One region of the Bacillus halotolerans genome, then DNA from elsewhere that is predicted to be linked to it. Evidence: riboswitches for the same ligand, from Rfam matches in the RefSeq annotation. Region 1 holds a riboswitch; each other region holds the start of a gene.
The links. A riboswitch is a leader RNA that binds a small molecule or an ion and turns the genes downstream of it on or off. The one in region 1 is predicted to bind thiamine pyrophosphate.

Region 1 (3,594 bases):
TCCTTGAACAGCGTTTCTTTTGACAATGTAAACGGTATGCTCACGTTTTCTTGTAAGCCACAAATTTTTGGCGCAGCGATTCCCATTGTTCTTAACATGTTTGAGTGATGCTGAAACATATCCTTAGTCGGCCCGTCTAAGGCTTTCTTGCCTGCTCCATCCAGTACGATTGTTCTTTCAACCCAAGGCGCCCACTCATCAAGCTGATGTTCGATCACGAGAAGGCCGAAGCCTTTTTCCTGCTGAAGCTCTTTGATCATTTGAACGAATTCCCGTGCTGAATAAGGGTCTAAAAGGGAAGTCGGTTCATCCAGAATAATGAGCTCAGGCTCCATCGCCAAAATACAGGCGAGCGCGACTTTTTGCTTCAGTCCCCCTGACAGAGTGGAAATCGTTTTTTCCTTTACATGAGTGATGTGTAATTTTTCCAGAACGTCATCAATTTTCTTCACCATTTCTTCTTGGGGGATTTGCAGATTTTCCAATCCAAAGGCGATTTCATCCTCTACTGTCAGCATACAAAACTGCTGCTCAGGGTCCTGAAAGACGACTCCGACATGCTGAGCGATTGTTTCAGAGGTTTCAGCGTCAGTGATCGTTTTTTGAAATAAGAATACATGCCCAGACAGCATCCCGTCGCAAGCTTCAGGGTAAAGCCCGTTTAAACAGAGGGCAAGCGAGCTTTTTCCGCACCCGCTCGGCCCTAACAATAAAGCGCATTCTCCTTTTTGGAGCTCAAACGTTATATCCTGAAAAATCGGTTTCTCGTTTTCTTCATATGAAAAGCTAAGCCGGTCAACCGAAAGCAACTTGTTATAGGCTTGCATGATTTGATACCCGTTTCCGTTTCCTTTTCTTTTTCAGTTCCTTTCCGAGTGCCATTCCGTTTAAGACACCCGTATATGCGAGAGAATCGCTGACAGCTTTTCCGAGAAGGCCGGCCAGGACCGCACCTGAAACGAGACGGATCACAAGCATAATGAGCAGATAGCCCGGTGAGTACGCCGCATAACCGGAAACAAAGAAATCATAAATAAAGCTGGACACCGAAGACCCCATACCCGCCAGAAGCAGCACAGGAAGGGAATATGCTTTCCAGCGTGTCGCAAGAAATACAGCTTCTGCTCCGAGACCTTGAACAATGCCGATAACGATAACCATCGGGCCTGAAGGATTTCCCAGCAAACATTCAACGAGAGCTGCAATGATTTCTGAAACAAGGGCCGCGCCCGGTTTACGAATGATGTACGCGGCAATCACTGACACGATAAACCAAATGCCGTAAATCGGTTCATAAGCGATGGGCCCGAACATCCCTGCAAGTACGTTTCCGAAATGGGTGAATACTAAATACACAATGCCAAAAACAATACTGATAACAGACATGATGACAATTTCTTTTACTTTCCAGCTTTTCATTTTATCCCTGCTTTCTGTTTTCTTGATGGACTGTTTGCCGAGAAGTTCACGGTCATGGTGACATGGGCTGTTTGCTGATTTGCCATGCGGAAAGCGGCTTCCAGTGTCCGGAACACGTCGTGTGCATCTCCGTCTACCTCACTTGCGTAATGAACACCCTGTACAAAGGTGCCGTCAGCCTTAGCGATTTCAACAGCTTTCATGATGATGTCCATATAATTCGGCTCATTCATCGGATAAAGCGCAAATTGGCAAGGAGCCTCTGCTTTCAGGTCGTGAACAGATTCTTCGTTGACACGCTTTTCATCTGCTGTCAGATATGTATCTCCTTGTGTATCGCCGGGGCAGCCGATGGAAAACGTCCCGTTCATGACAATGTGCTTTTCGCTATTTGCTGCATACAGGTAGATGGCTTTGGCGGCGTCGAATACATGCTCGATCGATCCGCGCAAAACTGTGCTGATATGATCGGTCTTTGTCCAAACCTTTGACGTATCCGTTTTTTTCAGCGCAGACTTGATCACACTGATAAAATCATCTGTCATCGGGTATAAAGAGAACCGAAATCCGGCGATTCTGCTTGTACCGCATAAGTTGTCCATTTCTCTGACCTCCTGTTTTTTTGGTAAAATAAAAAACTGCATATCCTTAGGGAATATGCAGTCATAGATCGAGTAAGCGCACGAAAAAATACACCTTTCGGTCAACCTGCACTTCCCCACGCTGGTATTATCCAGATCGGGTCATAAGGGATCAAAGCGCGTTTTTGCGCGCTTTATCTCAGCCATAACAGCACCCCTAGTGCTTTCCGTATACAATTTTTTATTTTGACATCATAATAGATGATAAGAATCATTTTGTAAACAATGAAATCATTTTTTTCATATAGGAACATGAGAGGATGATCGGAATTGGAAAAAGGGCACATATTAATTGTGGAAGATGAAGAAAAAATCGCGAGGGTCCTTCAGCTTGAATTGGAATATGAAGGATACAGCGTCACCATCAAACATAATGGCTCTGAAGGACTTAACGCGGCCACGGAAGGTTCGTATTCCCTATTGCTGCTCGATGTCATGCTGCCAGGGTTGAGCGGGCTTGAAGTGCTGCGCCGGCTGAGGAAAACGGATCAAAAGACACCGGTTATTTTATTAACAGCCCGCGACAGCGTTCCAGATAAGGTAACGGGGCTTGACATCGGTGCGAATGACTATGTCACCAAGCCGTTTGAAATAGAAGAATTGCTTGCCAGAATCAGAGCGGCACTCCGCCAAACCGGAAGCAAAACAGAGGATATCGGCACATTTTTGACATATGACGATTTGCAGGTGAACGAGAAAACACGTGAAGTCAGACGGGGAGACAAAGAAGTTGGATTAACGCCCCGGGAATTTGATCTGCTCGTCTATATGCTGAAGCATCCGCAGCAAGTGCTGACGAGAGAGCAAATTCTCAGCTCTGTATGGGGGTTTGATTACATCGGTGATACAAATGTCGTCGACGTGTACATAAGATATATCAGAAAAAAATTGGACTATCCTTACGAAAAACAGCTGATTCATACCGTACGCGGGGTCGGCTATACCATTAAGGGGTAAATGATGAAGCTGAAGACAAAGATTCATCTGTATACATCCATTTGGCTGTTGATTTTATTAATGTTGGTTCATACTGCGGTCTATCTCATTTTTTCATCGGCACTCACCTCAAAGGATGCGGCCCGTCTTGCCGATGAAACGGACAATATCACCGAAGCTCTTCATACCGCCGAAACACAAGGGGTGGCTTTGCAGGATATGCTGCAGGCCTATCTTCCGGCAAACGGAATGGTGCGGGTAGTGAGTGCGGATCGGAAAGCCGTCATGACCATCACAAAGGAAAAAGCATATAAAGACTTCCCTCTTTCTTTTCACAGCGGGGAAACGACAGACGTGACAAAGCATGAAGGCAAACTGTTTGCAGCAGCAGCTGTCCCGGTCATTTGGACAGACGGACAAGTCGTATCGCTTCAGCTCGTGGAAAGGCTGGAGCATACAGAAGAGAGTCTTCTTCTGCTAAGAATCATCTTAATTGCGGCCAGCGCGGCTGTCTGTATCGCTTCCTTCTTTGCCGGAAGCTTACTCGCCCGCCATATCACCAATCCAATCAGACAATTGGTGACAACGATGAAAGACA
Region 2 (3,594 bases), 1.6 Mb from region 1:
TGAACGAGCGACGGAAATTGCCGAAGCTGAAAAAATCAATCAGCTTAAAATGGCTGAATACCGGCGAGATCAAGATACAGCAAAAGCCAACGCTGACCAGGCATACGATTTGGAAACAGCCAAAGCACGCCAGCAGGTGACTGAGCAGGAAATGCAGGTCAAGATTATAGAACGCCAAAAACAAATTGAATTAGAAGAAAAAGAAATTCTCCGCCGTGAACGCCAGTATGATTCTGAAGTGAAGAAAAAAGCCGATGCAGACCGCTATTCAGTTGAGCAATCTGCCGCTGCTGAAAAAGCCAAACAGCTAGCCCAAGCCGATGCCAAGAAATACAGCATAGAAGCGATGGCGAAGGCTGAAGCTGAAAGGGTCAGAATTGACGGCCTTGCAAAAGCAGAAGCTGAAAAAGCAAAAGGTGAGACAGAGGCTGAGGTTATTCGCTTAAAAGGTCTTGCGGAAGCGGAAGCGAAAGAAAAAATTGCCGCTGCCTTTGAGCAGTACGGTCAGGCTGCGATTTTCGATATGATTGTCAAAATGCTTCCGGAATACGCGAAACAGGTATCAGCACCGCTTTCAAATATTGATAAGATCACCGTTGTTGATACAGGAGGAAACGGTGATTCAAGCGGCGCCAACAAAGTCACAAGCTATGCGACAAATTTAATGTCCAGTCTGCAAGAAAGCTTAAAAGCGTCTTCGGGAATCGACGTAAAAGAAATGATTGAGAACTTTTCAGGAAAAGGCAACATCAAACAGAGCATCAACGAACTGACAAATGAATTAAAAGAAACAAAACCTGTTCAAAAATCTGAATAACCATTGCGGAAAGGATTAGAGAATGAATGGTGACTATAAGAGAAGCACGACTAGATGATATAAAGGCAATCGCAAAAGTGCATGTTGACAGCTGGGTGACAACATACAGCGGCATTGTCTCCGCTGAATACTTAAATGGTTTGAACTACAAGGATTTTGAAGCCAAATGGAAAAGCCGTTCATTAAAGGGGGTTTTTGTGGCAGAAGATGAAAAAGGCTCGGTATTCGGCTTTGCATCTTTTGGTTCAATTCGTTCAGAGCAGAAAGGCTATGACGGAGAGTTGTATGCCATTTACCTTTTAAAAGAAAAACAGCGGCAAGGTGCAGGCAGAGCGCTTTTGACAAAGGGTACAGATTTTTTGCTTGATCAGGGCTTTACGAGCATGTTTGTTTGGGTCGTAGAAGAGAATCCTTCGATTAATTTTTATCAGTCGTTTTCACCTGAAAGAGCAGCCGAGGATAGTTTTGAAATCGCAGGAGAAAGCATGAAAGAAATAGGATTCGGCTGGCCGGATCTTGCTTCATTAAAAAATCTGCTTAACGGAAGATAAAAAACAACCCCCAGCGGAACGGCCGCTGGGGGTTGTTAGATTAAGCCTTTTCGGTTTTCAGCAAGCGCGGAGCTGTCATGAACAATAAACAAAGGGCAATCGCACAGATGATGAATGACGGAATCATATAAGTAGCATTATAAGTTAATGAGTAGAGCCATACCGGCGTTCCTTTTGGTGCAAAGCTGCCGAAAAATACAGCCCCTGAAATCACGTGTGCAGCATAACGCAGAAAACTGCCGATAAAAACTGCGCAAATAATTGATACGATCAATTTCCCTTTTGCTTTTGATAAGGCGGATTTGCGGACAGCGGAAGCGAAAAAGCCGCTTATGCCGACAGCGGCGAACGCTGCCATGTAATCAAGCAACAGCTGAACAGGGTGCTGAAGAAATAGATTTCCGATCGCAATTTGAACGAGACCTGTCAATAGACCGGTTGTAAGCCCCGCTTTAACTCCCCAGCGAAAAGAAATCAAAAAAATCGGAATCATCATGATGGATACCGACCCTCCTTGAGGCATACGGAGGAACATTCCGGAAACGATGTCTAAAATGACAGCAGCAGCAGTCATGATTGCAATTTCAATAAGACGTACCAGTTGTCTTGATTGAGCCATAAAAATCCCCTTCCATCGATAGACAATCCAAAAGGACAACAAAAAAGCAGCACGCGGAAGGATGAGGAAAGTTCCACGCACTGCTTTACAATCTGCAATTCATTTGACTTTGCCACATCCCTACGCCAGCGTTAACTAACAGGTTCAAAGGGTCAGAACGAAACCGCTCACTCTCAGCTTTTATGCTCCCCTTGTGGTCATCGGATATTTAGTTCGTTTCTACTATACAAGAAAAAGGTTAAAACAACAAGATGACATTGCCTGTAGTAAATGTTCTTTAATAGATAAATGTTTTATAAAGCATTACAAGTTAGATAGAATAAAGAAAGATTACAGTTTTATTGTTTTATAGATTTTTTTAAAAAACTATTGCAATAAATAATTATAGGTGTTATATTATTAAACGTCGCTGATGAACAGCAGACAAAACAAGAAGCTTTAAACAACTTTTAAAAAAGTTGTTGACAATTAAGAAGCTGAGTGTTATATTGGTAAAGCTGCTTCATTGAGAGCGGTGATGATCTTTGAAAACTAAACAAGACAAAACGTACCTGTTAATTCAAGTTTTATTATAAATCGCACAGCAATGTGCGTAGTCAGTCAAACTGAGGTCTGCACGATGCAGATCACGCAGATGTTGCCACAGGATGTGGTGAACTTAATCTGCGATCCATTTATCGGAGAGTTTGATCCTGGCTCAGGACGAACGCTGGCGGCGTGCCTAATACATGCAAGTCGAGCGGACAGATGGGAGCTTGCTCCCTGATGTTAGCGGCGGACGGGTGAGTAACACGTGGGTAACCTGCCTGTAAGACTGGGATAACTCCGGGAAACCGGGGCTAATACCGGATGCTTGTTTGAACCGCATGGTTCAAACATAAAAGGTGGCTTCGGCTACCACTTACAGATGGACCCGCGGCGCATTAGCTAGTTGGTGAGGTAATGGCTCACCAAGGCAACGATGCGTAGCCGACCTGAGAGGGTGATCGGCCACACTGGGACTGAGACACGGCCCAGACTCCTACGGGAGGCAGCAGTAGGGAATCTTCCGCAATGGACGAAAGTCTGACGGAGCAACGCCGCGTGAGTGATGAAGGTTTTCGGATCGTAAAGCTCTGTTGTTAGGGAAGAACAAGTACCGTTCGAATAGGGCGGTACCTTGACGGTACCTAACCAGAAAGCCACGGCTAACTACGTGCCAGCAGCCGCGGTAATACGTAGGTGGCAAGCGTTGTCCGGAATTATTGGGCGTAAAGGGCTCGCAGGCGGTTCCTTAAGTCTGATGTGAAAGCCCCCGGCTCAACCGGGGAGGGTCATTGGAAACTGGGGAACTTGAGTGCAGAAGAGGAGAGTGGAATTCCACGTGTAGCGGTGAAATGCGTAGAGATGTGGAGGAACACCAGTGGCGAAGGCGACTCTCTGGTCTGTAACTGACGCTGAGGAGCGAAAGCGTGGGGAGCGAACAGGATTAGATACCCTGGTAGTCCACGCCGTAAACGATGAGTGCTAAGTGTTAGGGGGTTTCCGCCCCTTAGTGCTGCAGCTAACGCATTAAGCACTCCGCCTGGGGAGTACGGTCGCAAGACTGAAACTCAAAGGAATTGACG
Region 3 (3,594 bases), 210 kb from region 1:
TTTTAACTATATTTCGCCAAGGAATGACCATTTCCTCTTCCTTTCCAAAAAAACCGAGAACTTTTCCATTTCCCCCTAGTATAATCGCCTGAATTTTTCCTGTGGTGACATTGATATCAATATCACCGATGCTCCCTAATTTTTTTCCGTTAGAGACATTGACGACATCCTTTACTTGAAATTCTGAAATGCTGATCATCCCATCACGTCCTTTTTCGGTCCTTTTTTCTAGTATATGAACGGGCGGGCTGAACCTTGTCAGCAAGGAGAAATTTTCATGATCATTGTTCTTTTTTGCGGCTGCACCAGCTTATGATGAACGTGAGCATGATTTTCGTATAATCTACGAGCTGCTCAATCGATACCTCTTCATTAACGGCATGAGCATTATATAAATCGCCCGGTCCGTATATTACGCTTGGAATACCGGCATGATAAAGCCATCCACCATCGGTTACGGTTTGAGATACGTCAATGACCGGGCGTTCCCGTTTGATCTCCTCGTGTGACGCCGTAAGGGCTAAAACGCCGGGATGAGCCGGATCAACTTCCAAGGCCGGAAAAATTTCTCCTCTTTCTTCAATCATTGAAGAGCCTCCCCATTTGAAGACAGGACGGTTTTCCCTCAGCCAAATATCACTGTCACTCAGCCTGTTGATGTAATCTTCTATTTCAGCAGCCACTTCTTCATGCGTTTCATTGGGATAAAAATGGACGGTAATCCATAATCGGCACTCATCCGCTATAAAGGCCGCATGTCTGCCTCCTTCTATAACAGCGGGATTAATTGTGTTTGTACCGGGGGTAAAGCCAGGATAGCTTTTCATAATGGCCCAATGTCGCTCCAGCTCACCGAGTCCAGAAATGATTTTTGCCATTTTTTCGATTGCGCTCGCCCCGAAGGTTCCTCCGCCAGCGTGGATCATATTCCGTCTTGTTCCATCGTGAAACGTTTGACTGCTTTTCATTTCGATCCAGCCTGTAATCACTCCGCCTTGACCTTGAATATGCATATCGCTCGTATCCGCCACAACTGCAAAGTCTGCGTGATAGCCCTTTTTGCAGCATTCAAGCGTGCCGGCCTCTCCGACTTCCTCCCCGATGACCGATTGCAGAATCAAATCGCCCGGGAGCTCAACGCCCGCTTCACGAATCAGCTTTAAAGCAAACAGCACACAGGCCATTCCGCCTTTCATATCTGAAGCGCCCCCCGGCCGATTAAGAAACCGTTTTTCTCACTGGGACAAAATGGGTCATGCACCCAGTCCTCGCCCTCTTTTACCTCTGCCACATCGACATGCCCATTGATGATTAAACTTTGATAGGCGGCTGAATTTGTTCCTTTTAAAACACCCACAACATTGGGATCTCCTGGATAAACGTCCCATTTGTCGATAGAAAATCCCCGTTCAAGCAAAAACTGTGCAATCCATGTTTGGATGCTGTCTGTATTTCTCGCAGGCGGCGCCGGTGTTTTAAAAGAAATCAGCGTTTTCGCAAGCTCAATGAGCTCGTCCTTTTGTTCTTCCACTTTTTTCAGTAAAGATTCTACTTGATCAATCATGTTATCCGCTCCTATTTTTAATAGAAAAAAGCCGTTTCATATTCATGAAACGGCTTAATAAAGAAAGCAGAGTGCAAGCTGCTGCATTCTCCGCTTTTTTCACCGCTTCCCTCCGCTGGTATGATCCAGATCAGGTCAATAAGGGTTGAGACCAGCGTCTCTCTCAGCTTCGAAAGCACCCCCAGGATGAATCGTATGTTGTTATGCATTTGTCACCGGCTCAGCTCTTGTTAAAAACGGACGATCCTGATTCCATAATACACGGATCGGCGTATCAAAAAAAGAAGAAAGTGATTCGTCTGTCAGCATGTCTTTCATTTGTCCTGACCTAAAGACTTCTCCCTTTTTTAACAAGAGGGCTTTATCAAAAATCGGCAAAATTTCTTCCGCATGATGCGTAACATAAAGAATAGACGGCGCATTTTCCCTGCTTGCAATGTGCGTAATCGTATCTAACAGTTTTTCCCGGGCAATAAAATCAAGTCCTGTAACTGGTTCGTCCAGTATAAGCAGCTCCGGATCAGCCATTAGCGCTCTTGCGATTAAAGCTCTTTGTTTCTCTCCTTGAGAAAGAGTTTCGTAGCGGCGGTCGGCATAATCAATGGCTCCTAAGTCCTCGAGCAGGGCAATCGCTTTTTCTCTGATTTCCGCACTTGGTGTTTCATACAAGCCAATCGAAGCATATGCCCCGCTCAGAGCAATTTCAAAAGCTGAATCTGCCGGATACAATTTTTGCTGAAGACCCGCTGAGACAAGGCCGATTTTTCGTCTGAGTTTATCTCCCAGCTCCGTTTTTCCGAATACATGACCAAGCACCTGCATCTCGCCTGTTGTCGGAAAATAGTAAGAGCATAGCATATTTAACAGCGCAGTCTTCCCTGCTCCATTTAATCCGTAAAGCACCCAGTTCTCCTTTTCTTCTACTTTCCAATGAATATCCTTTAGTATCCATTTTCCATTCCGTTTTAGTGAGACATTGTCAAGCTGCAAAATCATTGTGGTCCTCCTCTTTCCAAACCGAATAATTGTTTTAATTTTCACAAAACTGTGTACGGACTAGGATACCTTACTTTTTCGAAAACGTAAACCGCCCGCTTCTAAATAGAAAAGCCTTTAAAACAATTTCTGTTTTAAAGGCTTTCCACGTCCATGCTATTGATGAATATTCTTATTCATTTGTTTGATTGCTGCCTTTTCCAGTCTGGACACCTGTGCTTGAGAAATCCCGATTTCTTCGGCTACTTCCATTTGCGTTTTTCCTTGGAAGAACCGTTTTCTTAAAATCATTTTTTCCCTCTCGTTCAGCCTTCTCATGCCCTCTTTCAAAGCCAGCTCTTCAATCCATTGTGTATCTTTGTTGCGTTCATCACTGATTTGATCCATGACATAAATCGGATCTCCGCCGTCATTGTAGATCGGTTCAAAAAGAGATACCGGATCTTGAATGGCGTCGAGTGCAAACACAATTTCTTCGTGCGGTACTTCAAGAACTTTGGCGATATCCTCTGCCGTCGGCTCCTTGCTTGTCTCACTGATTAACCGTTCTCTTACCTGGAGTGCCTTATATGCGATATCCCTAAGTGATCTCGAGACACGTATCGGGTTATTATCGCGCAAATACCTGCGGATTTCTCCGATAATCATAGGTACAGCGTATGTTGAAAACTTAACATTGTGGCTTAGATCAAAATTATCAATGGATTTCATTAGTCCGATACAGCCGACTTGAAATAAGTCATCAACATACTCCCCTCTGTTATTAAATCTTTGAATGACACTTAAGACAAGACGCAAGTTCCCGTTTACAAGCTTTTCTCTGGCTGAATCATCACCTTCGTCCTGCAATTGCCTAAACAGCTTTCTCATTTCTTCATTCTTGAGTACGGGTAATTTGGAGGTATCCACCCCGCAGATTTCGACTTTATTTCTCGACACTTTTTTCCCTCCCTACAGGAGCTGCTGTACAACGTTAAGTATCTCCTCGGGTGGGAAAAATATGCACTGCACTCAAACCGAAAAATAGTCATAAT
Region 4 (3,594 bases), 150 kb from region 1:
TGTATGGTTTTCCGTCCTTTGTCCCCGGACGCAGTCCCGCCCAAAAACGATCAACCTTCATATTCTGAATCGCCGGCAACATCGTTTTCGCTTTTTCCATAACCGACTGAAGTCCGCCAAGATCCGGCTTATCGCTCCAATCACCAGGCTTCATCGTCGCGCCGACAACCAGTCTGCCGCTTTTTCTCGGTACGATATAGCAATGATCATGATAAAGTGTTTTTGTCAGCGGAATATCATCATTCCAAACAGACAGGCACTCTCCTTTTACAGGAAAAAATGACTGGTTCAACCCGAGCTGTTTAAAAAACATCCCGCTCCAGACCCCGCTGGCAACCACGACATGGTCCGCATGCACGTCACCGGAACCCGTTTTGATCAAAATGGATTCACCGCCACGCGTCACATCGAGAACGGGAGTATGCTCAAAAATATCCGTACCAAGCGCTTTAGCCGATTTAGCGTATGCCTTGCACACAAAATAAGGCTCAACATGAACATCGTCCTGAATAAAGCTCGCCCCGTAAATCTCACCGGCCGTATACGGCTCTTTTTCCAGCACTTCTTCTTTTGTATGCCAGCTGACAGTATGCAAATCGTCCATCCGTCTCAAGCGGGACACGTCTTCTTCGGAGAATGCAAGCTTAAACATACCGCCTTCATGCCTTCTGATATCAATGCCGGATAAGGCAAGTAGCTCCTCTCCAAGACCCTGATACAAACGCTGACTGTGCATGGCGAAATCAAAAAACGCATCCCGCTCCTCGCACTCGGCATGGGCGCCAAGCATCCCTGCCGCGGCGCTTGTTGTTCTGCCGCCGATTGTTCCGCTTTCAAGCAATGCGGTGTTTTTCTTTTCTTTTGCCAACTGATAAGCTATCGCGGAACCAATAATTCCGCCTCCAATGACAACTGCATCATAATGCCTTTTCATACTGAATCTCCTTTAGCTTGCGGGAATATCGTCTGGCAGCTTCCAAAGGATCATCGGAAGAAAAAATTCCGGACATGACAGCGATACCGTCTGAACCTGCTTGTTTCACTTCTCTTAATCTGGCAGGTGTCATTCCGCCAATTGCAATAACCGGAATCGAGATCCTCTGTTTGATTTCTGAAAGCAAAGACACGCCTCTGCCATCAAGGCCTTGTTTGCAATCCGTTTCAAACACATGGCCGAACAAAACATAATCAGCGTCTTCCTTTTCTGCCTGAAGCGCTTCCTCCAGTGAATGCACCGATCGCCCAATGTGCAGGTGAGGAAATCTGGCTCTTACTTGTTTCGGCGAAAAGCTGCTGCTCGGCAGCTGAACGCGGTGAATATTTGAAAAAAGCGCAATATCAACCCGGCCATTCATCACCAGCTTTTGCTTATCAACACCGCCTTCAGAAATAAGCTCCAGCAGTTTCAAAATGTCAGCCGCCGATTTAGACCGTTCACGAATATGGATGAAATCAACCTCATCCTGAATGGCTATAATTGATCTCATTAGATCTTCAACCGGCTTGCGGTCATCAGTTATGGCGTGCAGCTCCAAGCCCTTCCACCTCTTTTACGCCGCTGTCTGACCAGCCTTCTTTTCGATAAGCCATTCCCCAGAACTGATATTCATAATAGCTCGAAATAACGAAATTCTCTTTCATCTTGGCACGCACTTCCTCTGTGCTGTTTTCCGCCAGCTCATCCAGGCGGTTAATTTGTTCTTCCACCTGCTGTCTGAACCAGTCACCGCCGTATGTGCTAATCCACTTCTGGTAAATCGGATGCCCCGGATCACATGTCAGCAATTTCTCACCAACCTCATAATAAAGCCAATAGCACGGGAGAAGAGCTGCCAAGATTTCTGCAAAATTCCCGCTCAAAACCGAACGGTACATATGGGATGTATAGGAGTAAGCGGTAGGAGATGGCTTAAATGACTTCCGTTCTTCCTCACTGATTTCCAAAAGCTCCGTAAACTCGCGATGAAGCGCCATCTCCGCTTCATATGTACCTTGAGCATGGCTGGCCATGCGTCCTGTTGTATAAAGATCCTTTGCATAAGCGGCACCGAACGATTGCACCTTTGCAAAATGAGTTAAATAGTAAGAATCCTGAAGCACGTAATATTTAAAGCGGTCGATCGGGAGAGTTCCGTCACCGATCCCCTGAACAAATGGATGGACAAAGCTGCCTTCCCACCATTCTGCGGCTGCACTGCGGCATTCTTCTGAAAACTTCACACGTCATTCCCCCTGTCTGATAATAAAAAAACCACTTTCCCGCAAGGAAAAGTGGTTTGGAATTGGCATAGTTATATAACACAAATACCGCTCCACTTCCCTACGCAGGTCTGAACCTGTTCAAGTTATGAGGGTCTAAAAGTCACACTTTTATCTCAGCCCTTATAAAGGACACCCCTAGTGGTTTTACGAATGCATATTGAATTGTTCTGCCCCTCTATATTAACACGAATCCTTATTTGGTCAAGATATTATCCTTCCAATGTTTTCTTAAGATCGGTTACGTACCCGCGTGATCCGGTGACAATTAAGCGGTCTCCGATTTTCAGTCTTGTATCGCCGTGAGGAACGATGCTGTCGACACCCCGGAAAATCCTGACAAAAATCACGTCGCCTGTTAAAGGGAATTCACGGAGAATCACGCCGTCGTATTTGCTGTTTTCCATATTAATTTGATACAGCGAAGACTCTTGGTTCGTGAGCAGTTTCATGACGCCAGGCGCTTCTATCAGCGCGCGAAGCAGCGTTTTGGTCGACAGCAAGATGGAAAAGATGCTGATGCCCTGCTCTTTCAATTTCGCTTCGTTCTCCGGTGATCCGGTGCTGGCAATGACTCTTTCTGTTCCTTTTTCTTTGGCGTATAGTGCGATGTCCGTATTCATGTCTTCATCCCCTGTCGCCACCACAAGGATTTCTGTATCAAATATACCGAGTGATTCAAGGGTTTGATGCTCATAATCAGAAATCGTTTCGACGGAAAATACTGAGTCTGACAGCTTTTCCTCAGCGTTTTCTTGATAAACGTGCACGACACGCACTTCATACTCGTTCTCAGGCAATTCAAGTGTCACAGGCAGTGTCATTTGATTAGCGCCGATAAATGTGATCTTCTTTTTCTCCTCCGGCTGCTCCTGTTTTTTGTACAGCTTTTTAAAACCGACCGGCGTAAAAATACTTGCAATAACCGCCACCAGCGTAAGCGCTCCTGACATATTCGCGCTGATTACATGAAGCTGCTGGCCGATTGTCGCAGCGGCAATCACAAGAGAAAGCGTTGATGTCAGCAGGAAACCAGACGCCAAAATTGTGCGGTTATCATACCATTTCTTCAAGTACAGGACAGGAAGAATTTTGCTTACTAACAGCGCCATAAGCAACAGCGGAATCATCACTAAAATTTTCGGGTCCTGAAAAAGTGTCCAAATATCCAATTTTACACCGACCATCACAAAGAAAATCGGTATTAAGAACCCGTAGCCGAAGGAATCAAGTTGCTGAACCAGTTCCTTGTTCGGCGAGAGCAGGGAAACAAGCACGCCCGCTAAGAAAGCGCCGAGAATATTTTCTGCTCCCAGTGATTCAGACAGAGCCACC

Region 2: linked by a shared signal. The riboswitch ahead of thiT (energy-coupled thiamine transporter ThiT) and the one ahead of DIC78_RS02810 (HMP/thiamine ABC transporter substrate-binding protein ThiU) in region 1 are both predicted to bind thiamine pyrophosphate.
Region 3: linked by a shared signal. The riboswitch ahead of DIC78_RS01695 (acetylornithine deacetylase) and the one ahead of DIC78_RS02810 (HMP/thiamine ABC transporter substrate-binding protein ThiU) in region 1 are both predicted to bind thiamine pyrophosphate.
Region 4: linked by a shared signal. The riboswitch ahead of tenA (thiaminase II) and the one ahead of DIC78_RS02810 (HMP/thiamine ABC transporter substrate-binding protein ThiU) in region 1 are both predicted to bind thiamine pyrophosphate.

Annotation. Positions count from the first base shown of each region.
Region 1 is NZ_CP029364.1:591,031-594,624, reverse strand. Features, by position in the region: gene DIC78_RS02820 (ABC transporter ATP-binding protein) at 1-827, opposite strand, end outside; gene DIC78_RS02815 (ECF transporter S component) at 814-1,419, opposite strand; gene DIC78_RS02810 (HMP/thiamine ABC transporter substrate-binding protein ThiU) at 1,416-2,021, opposite strand; TPP riboswitch at 2,118-2,229, opposite strand; gene DIC78_RS02805 (response regulator transcription factor) at 2,331-3,017, shown strand; gene DIC78_RS02800 (sensor histidine kinase) at 3,021-3,594, shown strand, end outside.
Region 2 is NZ_CP029364.1:3,121,281-3,124,874, forward strand. Features, by position in the region: gene floT (flotillin lipid rafts scaffold protein FloT) at 1-817, shown strand, start outside; gene DIC78_RS15990 (GNAT family N-acetyltransferase) at 844-1,368, shown strand; gene thiT (energy-coupled thiamine transporter ThiT) at 1,409-1,987, opposite strand; TPP riboswitch at 2,088-2,189, opposite strand; rRNA gene DIC78_RS16000 (16S ribosomal RNA) at 2,662-3,594, shown strand, end outside.
Region 3 is NZ_CP029364.1:377,033-380,626, forward strand. Features, by position in the region: gene DIC78_RS01690 (YlmC/YmxH family sporulation protein) at 1-199, opposite strand, end outside; partial or broken gene DIC78_RS01695 (acetylornithine deacetylase) at 282-1,564, opposite strand; TPP riboswitch at 1,655-1,757, opposite strand; gene DIC78_RS01700 (ABC transporter ATP-binding protein) at 1,766-2,560, opposite strand; gene sigG (RNA polymerase sporulation sigma factor SigG) at 2,717-3,499, opposite strand.
Region 4 is NZ_CP029364.1:745,196-748,789, forward strand. Features, by position in the region: gene thiO (glycine oxidase ThiO) at 1-934, opposite strand, end outside; gene tenI (thiazole tautomerase TenI) at 918-1,535, opposite strand; gene tenA (thiaminase II) at 1,513-2,220, opposite strand; TPP riboswitch at 2,301-2,409, opposite strand; gene DIC78_RS03740 (monovalent cation:proton antiporter family protein) at 2,472-3,594, opposite strand, start outside.